One region of the Streptomyces callyspongiae genome, then DNA from elsewhere that is predicted to be linked to it. Evidence: riboswitches for the same ligand, from Rfam matches in the RefSeq annotation. Region 1 holds a riboswitch; the other holds the start of a gene.
What was found. Region 1 has a riboswitch for glycine ahead of gcvP (aminomethyl-transferring glycine dehydrogenase). Riboswitches for the same ligand answer to the same signal wherever they lie in the genome.
Positions count from the first base shown of each region.

Region 2: another riboswitch for glycine. It lies ahead of gcvT (glycine cleavage system aminomethyltransferase GcvT); the one in region 1 lies ahead of gcvP (aminomethyl-transferring glycine dehydrogenase).

Region 1 covers NZ_JBJZOM010000020.1:75,478-78,878, reverse strand. Annotated here, with positions in the region: gene ACL06G_RS18775 (DNA polymerase IV) at 1-853, shown strand, start outside; gene ACL06G_RS18770 (PRC-barrel domain-containing protein) at 763-1,146, opposite strand; glycine riboswitch at 1,276-1,373, shown strand; gene gcvP (aminomethyl-transferring glycine dehydrogenase) at 1,561-3,401, shown strand, end outside.
Region 2 covers NZ_JBJZOM010000007.1:50,103-53,503, forward strand. Annotated here, with positions in the region: gene gcvH (glycine cleavage system protein GcvH) at 1-325, opposite strand, end outside; gene gcvT (glycine cleavage system aminomethyltransferase GcvT) at 432-1,574, opposite strand; glycine riboswitch at 1,718-1,827, opposite strand; gene ACL06G_RS08480 (AAA family ATPase) at 2,005-2,649, shown strand; gene ACL06G_RS08485 (hypothetical protein) at 2,797-3,401, opposite strand, start outside.

The DNA of each region.
Region 1 (3,401 bases):
CGAGCTGCTGCGACTCCTGGGCAAGGCCCACGGGGCATCCCTCTTCGCCATGGCCAACGGCGACGACGAGCGGCCGGTCGTGGCAGAGCGGGACGCCAAGTCGGTATCCGTCGAGGACACCTACGACGTCGATCTCACCGACCGCATGCGCGTCCGGAACGAACTCGCGCGGCTCGCGGACCGCTGCGTGCGGCGGCTGCGGGACGCCGGCCGATCCGGACGCACCGTCGTGATCAAGGTACGGAGCCACGACTTCTCGACGCTGACACGATCCGAGACGCTGCGCGGTCCCACCGACGATCCCACCGTCGTCCGGGAGGCCGCGGATCGGCTGCTGGCAGGAGTGGACACCACGGCCGGGGTACGGCTGCTGGGAGTGGGAGTCAGCGGCCTCGCCGACTTCACCCAGGAGGATCTCTTCGCGCAGTCCGGCACCGACGACGCACGGCAGCCCCCCGAACCGGATCCCACCCCGGGGGCGCGCGCAGGTACAGCGGAGCAGGAAGCGGACACGCCGCGTCGATGGCTGCCGGGGCTGGACGTCCGGCACGCCGTCCACGGACCCGGCTGGGTCCAGGGCAGTGGGATCGGTCGCGTCACGGTGCGGTTCGAGGAGCCCGGCTCCCCTCCCGGGCGGGTGCGCACCTTCTCCGTCGACGACCCCGACCTGCGGCCCGCGACGGCGCCCCCACTGCTCCCCGGCAGGCCTGCCGCAGCGCACCCGTCGACGGGTCCGGCCCGCGCCGCACGCAGCGGACCGGCTCAGCCCTCCGGGCCGGCCAGCCGGCCGAAGTCACGGTCGGGCGGGGGAGGTGTGGACGAATCCCCGAACGCGGGCACGTCCAAGCCGTAGTGGCGGTACAGCTGGAGTTCCTGCTCCGGGGACAGGTGGCGCCCCACCCCGAAGTCCGGCGCATCCTTGATCAGGTTCCGCTCGAAGGGAACCCGCAGCACCTCGCCCTCCACACTGCTGGGTTCCAGCGGCACGAAGGCGTCACGGCTGAACAACCCCGTGCGTACGGCCGCCCACTCCGGTTCCCCGGTCGCGTCGTCGAGATACACCTCGTCGACGGTGCCGATCTTGACGCCGTCGCGGTCGAAGGCCTTGCGGCCGATCAGGCTTCGCGGATCGATGTCCGTCTGCACAGTGCCTCCAGCTTCTCGCCACTCCACAAGGCCCCCCTCCCACGATTGGCCACAACGCCCTGTCCGGCCACTCGGGCGCGAGGCCCCGTTCCCTCAGGAGCCTGCGCTGGTACCCTCTGAAGAGGCTGTCGACCCCGTACGGGAGAGTCCTCCGACGTCAGCGCCGGAGGCGCCGAAGGAGCAACTCCTCCCCGGAATCTCTCAGGCTCACGTACCGTACGGACGAGGTCACTCTGGAAAGCAGGGCGGGTGGCGGACGCAGCGCCGTGGCTCCCCCTCACCGACGGTGAAAACCGGGCGGCTCCCACCAGGGGCGGCCGGGCGAAGCTCTCAGGTTGCCATGACAGAGGGGGAGGCCGTCCGGGCACCGGCCGTGGTGCCCTCGCAGGTCGCTCGACCAGGAGGCCCCCGCAGATGACCGCCAACCGCATCTCGCTCGCCGAGCTCGAGCGTGGTACGCCCTTCGAGGACCGGCACGTCGGACCCGACCACGGCGACCAGGCCAAGATGCTCGCCCAGGTCGGCTACGGCTCGCTCGACGAGCTGACCGCCGCCGCCGTCCCCGACGTGATCAGGAGCACCGACTGGCTGCAGCTTCCCGGGGCGCGCACCGAGGCCGAAGTGCTCGACGAACTCCGCGGGCTGGCCCGGCGCAACACGGTCCTGCCGTCGATGATCGGCCTCGGCTACCACGGCACCTTCACGCCATCGGTCATCCTGCGCAACGTCATGGAGAACCCGGCCTGGTACACCGCCTACACGCCCTACCAGCCGGAGATCTCCCAGGGGCGCCTCGAGGCCCTCCTGAACTTCCAGACCGTGATCTCCGACCTGACCGGCCTTCCCACCTCGGGTGCCTCCCTGCTGGACGAGCCCACCGCCGCGGCGGAGGCGATGGCTCTCTCACGGCGTGTCGGCAAGGTCAAGCAGGGCGTCTACCTGGTCGATGCCGACTGCCTGCCGCAGACCGTCGCCGTCCTGCGCACCCGCGCCGAACCCACCGGGGTCGAGGTCGTCGTCGCCGACCTCGCCGACGGCATCCCCGCCGAGATCGCGGAACGGGGCGTCTTCGGCCTCCTCCTGCAGTACCCCGGCGCATCGGGCGTGGTCCGCGACCACCGCGCCGTCGTCGCGCAGGCCCACGAGCTCGGCGCGATCGTCACCGTCGCCGCCGACATCCTGGCCCTCACCCTCCTCACCTCGCCCGGGGAGCTCGGCGCGGACATCGCGGTCGGATCCAGCCAGCGTTTCGGTGTCCCGATGGGATTCGGCGGACCGCACGCCGGATACATGGCGGTGCGGGACACCTTCGCCCGCAGCCTGCCCGGGCGACTGGTGGGCGTCTCGAAGGACGCGGACGGGACCATGGCCTACCGTCTCGCCCTGCAGACCCGCGAACAGCACATTCGCCGCGAGAGGGCCACGAGCAACATCTGCACCGCGCAGGTCCTCCTCGCTGTGATGGCCGGCATGTACGCCGCCTACCACGGCCCGGACGGCCTCGCCGCCATCGCACGCCGCACCAACCGCTGTGCGACGATCCTCGCGCAGGGACTGCGCGACGGCGGTGTCGAGCTGCTGCACGACGCCTTCTTCGACACCCTCACGGCACGGGTGCCCGGTCGCGCCACCGACATCGTGCTCCGTGCACGGGAGGAGGGCGTCAACCTCCGCCGGGTGGATGCCGACCACGTGGGCATGACGTGCGACGAGACCACCGGCCGCGACCAGCTGGCCGCCGTGTGGAACGCCTTCGGGGTCGACGCCGATGTGGAGGCGCTCGACACCCGGGTCGAGGATGCGCTGCCCGCTGCCCTGCTGCGCACCGACGAGTACCTCACGCACCCGGTCTTCCACGAGCACCGCTCGGAGACGGCGATGCTGCGCTACCTCCGGCGCCTGGCCGACAGCGACTACGCGCTGGACCGCGGCATGATCCCGCTCGGTTCGTGCACGATGAAACTCAACGCCACCACCGAGATGGAAGCCGTCACCTGGCCGGAGTTCGGCGGACTGCACCCCTTCGCCCCCGTCGATCAGGCCGAGGGCTACCTGACGCTCATCCGGGAGCTGGAGCAGCGGCTCGCCGAGGTCACCGGCTACGACGAGGTCTCCCTGCAGCCCAACGCGGGTTCGCAGGGCGAACTCGCGGGTCTGCTGGCCGTGCGGGCCTATCACCGCGCGAACGGTGACGAGCAGCGCAACGTCTGCCTCATCCCGTCGTCCGCGCACGGCACGAACGCCGCGAGCGCGGT
Region 2 (3,401 bases), on a different contig from region 1:
CACCGTCGAGCTTCACCTTGAACAGCCATCCGCCTTCGAAGGGCGCGGAGTTCACGAGCGACGGGTCGTCCACGACGTCCTGGTTGATCTCGGTGATCTCGCCGGTGACGGGTGCGTAGAGGTCGCTGACGGACTTGGTCGACTCCAGCTCGCCGCAGGGCTCGCCCGCGGAGACCGTGTCGCCGACCTCGGGGAGCTGGACGTACACGACGTCGCCGAGGGCCTCGGCGGCGTGCGTGGTGATCCCGACCGTCGAGACGCCGTCCTCGGCGTCCGACAGCCACTCGTGCTCCTTGCTGTAACGCAGCTGCTGGGGGTTGCTCATGGTCCGATTCTCCCGGAAAGACGGTGGTGGGCGGCAGGGGGCATCCCGCCGGGGGTGGTGGCGGAAGGCGGTTGCGCGGTCCCGCTGTGCGGCGGGACCGGGAAACTCACTTCTCGCGCTTGTAGAACGGCAGGGCGACGACGTCGTACGGCTCGTGGGTGCCGCGGATGTCCACCGCGACTCCCTCGGTGCCCGCTTCGGCGTGGGCCGCGTCCACGTACGCGATGGCGATGGGCTTGCCCAGGGTGGGGGAGGGCGCGCCGGAGGTGACCTCTCCGATCACCGTACCGTCCGTGCCGGAGACCACGGGGTACCCGGCGCGCGGCACCCGCCTGCCCCGCGCGACCAGGCCGACCAGTTTGCGCGGCGGCGCGGTCGCGGCCCGCTCGGCGGCGGCCTCGAGCGGCTCGCGTCCCACGAAGCGGCCCTCGTTCGTGGTCTTCTCGAACTTCACGATCCGCCCCATTCCGGCGTCGAACGGCGTGGTGGAGGTCGTCAGCTCGTTGCCGTAGAGGGGCATCCCGGCCTCCAGCCGGAGGGTGTCGCGGCAGCTCAGCCCGCACGGCGTCAGGCCCGCGTCCTTGCCCGCCTGCGTCAGCGCCTCCCACACGGTCACCGCGTCGGCCGTGGCGACGAACAGTTCGAAGCCGTCCTCGCCGGTGTAGCCGGTGCGGGCGATGAGGGCGTCGACGCCGGCGACGGTCCCGGGCAGCCCCGCGTAGTACCGCAGGCCGTCCACGTCGGCGTCGGTGACCTGCCCCAGGATGCCGGCGGACTCCGGGCCCTGCACCGCGATCAGCGCGTACGCGTCCCGGTCGTCGCGGACGGCGGCGTCGAAGCCGGCCTGCCGGTCGGTGAGTGCGTCGAGCACGGTCGCGGCGTTCGCCGCGTTGGCGACGACCATGTACTCCGTCTCGCCGGTCCGGTAGACGATCAGGTCGTCGAGGATGCCGCCGTCGGTGTCGCAGATGTGGGTGTACCGGGCGCGGCCGACCTTCAGCTTCGACAGGTGGCCGACGAGGGCGTAGTCGAGGAGCTCACCGGCGTGCGGGCCGGTGACGGTGATCTCGCCCATGTGGGACAGGTCGAAGAGGCCCGCCCGGTTGCGCACGGCGTTGTGCTCCTCGCGCTCGCTGCCGTACCGCAGCGGCATGTCCCAGCCGGCGAAGTCGGTCATGGTGGCGCCGAGGTCGCGGTGCACGGCGTCGAGCGCCGTCCGGCGGGGCGGGTTGCTGGAGGTCGTGCTCATGTGGGGCTCCCAGGGCTGGTGACACGGATGTCCTCCCCATCTGTCATCGGAACCTGAGAGGTTCGCCACCTGCCCCGGCGGGCGGTGGCTTGCACCTTGGGTGGGGCCGCGGCGCGTGCTGCGGCCCGCTTTTCAGATCTGCCTCGTCCTGCGCGGTATCGGGGCCTGAGAGATTCAAGGGAGGATCTTGCTCCTTCGGCGTCCCGGGTCGTGCGTGCGGTGGCGGACCCGGAAACTCTCCCGCGCGGATTCAAGCGGCCGGTATGGAGTTCGACGGCCATCATGACACGGCTTCCGCCGGAGCGAAGCCCCGCGTGCGACCCGGCGGGCGGGGAACCGCCTTGCTCTTCATTACTTTTTCTTGACATTCTCCGGGGTATGCCGCCTACGAGCGCCGTGGAGGAACGGCACCGACAGGGGGAGGGCCCGGGTGGAGAGCCTGCACAGCGCCTACGTTCCGGCGGCCGGAGCGGCCGTCCCCGCTCCGCGGCGATCGCCCGTGCCCGGTGGGGACCTGCGGGGCACCGTTCGCACCGGCACGCTCCGCTTCCCGGCCGGCGACCGGGTCGTGGTCTCCGGGCTCCCCGGTAGTGGCAAGTCCACGCTGATGCGCAGAGCCGCGACCGGTGCCGGCCCCGTACTGCGGATCGATTCGCAGGACACACGGGAACGCTGGGCGCAGCGGCTGCCCGACCTTCTGCCGTACGCCCTGTACCGGCCGTTCGTACGCGCCGCGCACTATGCCGGACTCCGCCGCTCGCTGGCCTCCGAGGCCTCCCTGCTCGTGCACGACTGCGGGACGCAGGGCTGGGTCCGCCGCTGGCTGGCGGCCGACGCCCGGCGCCGGGGCCGCGGCCTCCACCTGATCGTGATCGACGTTCCCGCCTCGGTGGCGCTCGCCGGGCAGGCGCAGCGCGGGCGCGGAGTCTCGCGGTACGCGTTCCTCCGCCACCGGCGTGCGGTGGCGCGTCTGCTGGCGGAGGCCGAGGCGGGGCGGCTGCCGGACGGCTGCACTTCGGTGACGGTGCTGGACCGCGGTGCGGCGAGTGCGCTGCGCACCGTGACGTTCGGATAGGGCGGGCGGGCCGTCCGGCCCTGCGCCGCCCCGGACGGCCGCCCGCCCGCCGCTGCCCGCACGACAGCCGGCCCGCCACCCGTTTCCGGGCGGCGGGCCGGCTGCGAGGACACTCCGCGGTGCTGCGTCCTGCGGGATGTGCCCGCGTCAGTTGGGGAGCAGCTCCAGCTCCGGGTCACCGGGGGGCAGCTGGCTCTCCGACAGCTGCGGGCCCTGGTCGGTGGCGGGAACCTGCTTCTCGTCCTGCTGCTGGGCGTCCTGGGTCGCCTTCGCGTCGGCCTGGGTCTCCGCGGCGGGCAGACCGCTGTCGGCGGAGGCCCGGTCCATGAGGTTGACGGCGGCCTGGAGGGCTGCCTTCGCCTCCTTGGCGATCCCCTGCCGGTCGCCGGCCTCGGCGGCACGGAGCAGCTCGTCGACCTGGTCCCCGAGCTTCACGGCGGCCTGCCGGGTCGTCGCGGCGACCGGGGCGGCCTCCAGGGTCGCGGCCTCCGGCGAGACCTGGGTGTCACGGGCCTGCTGGTTCTGCACGAACGGCGCGAGCGCCTCGTGCACGACCCGCGCGTGCTCGTCCGCCTGCTCCCCGGAGATCCTGCCCTCCGGGGCGTTCAGGACGGCCTCGACGACGTCGGCGACCGGCTTGAGGGCCTCGGCGGTTTCGCCGAGCGCGCGGGCCTGCTGCTGGAGCTTCTGCGCCTGCGGCACAGCGGCCTCCTGGCCGGCCTGCGGGCTGGGCTTCTCGGCGGCGAAGGCGG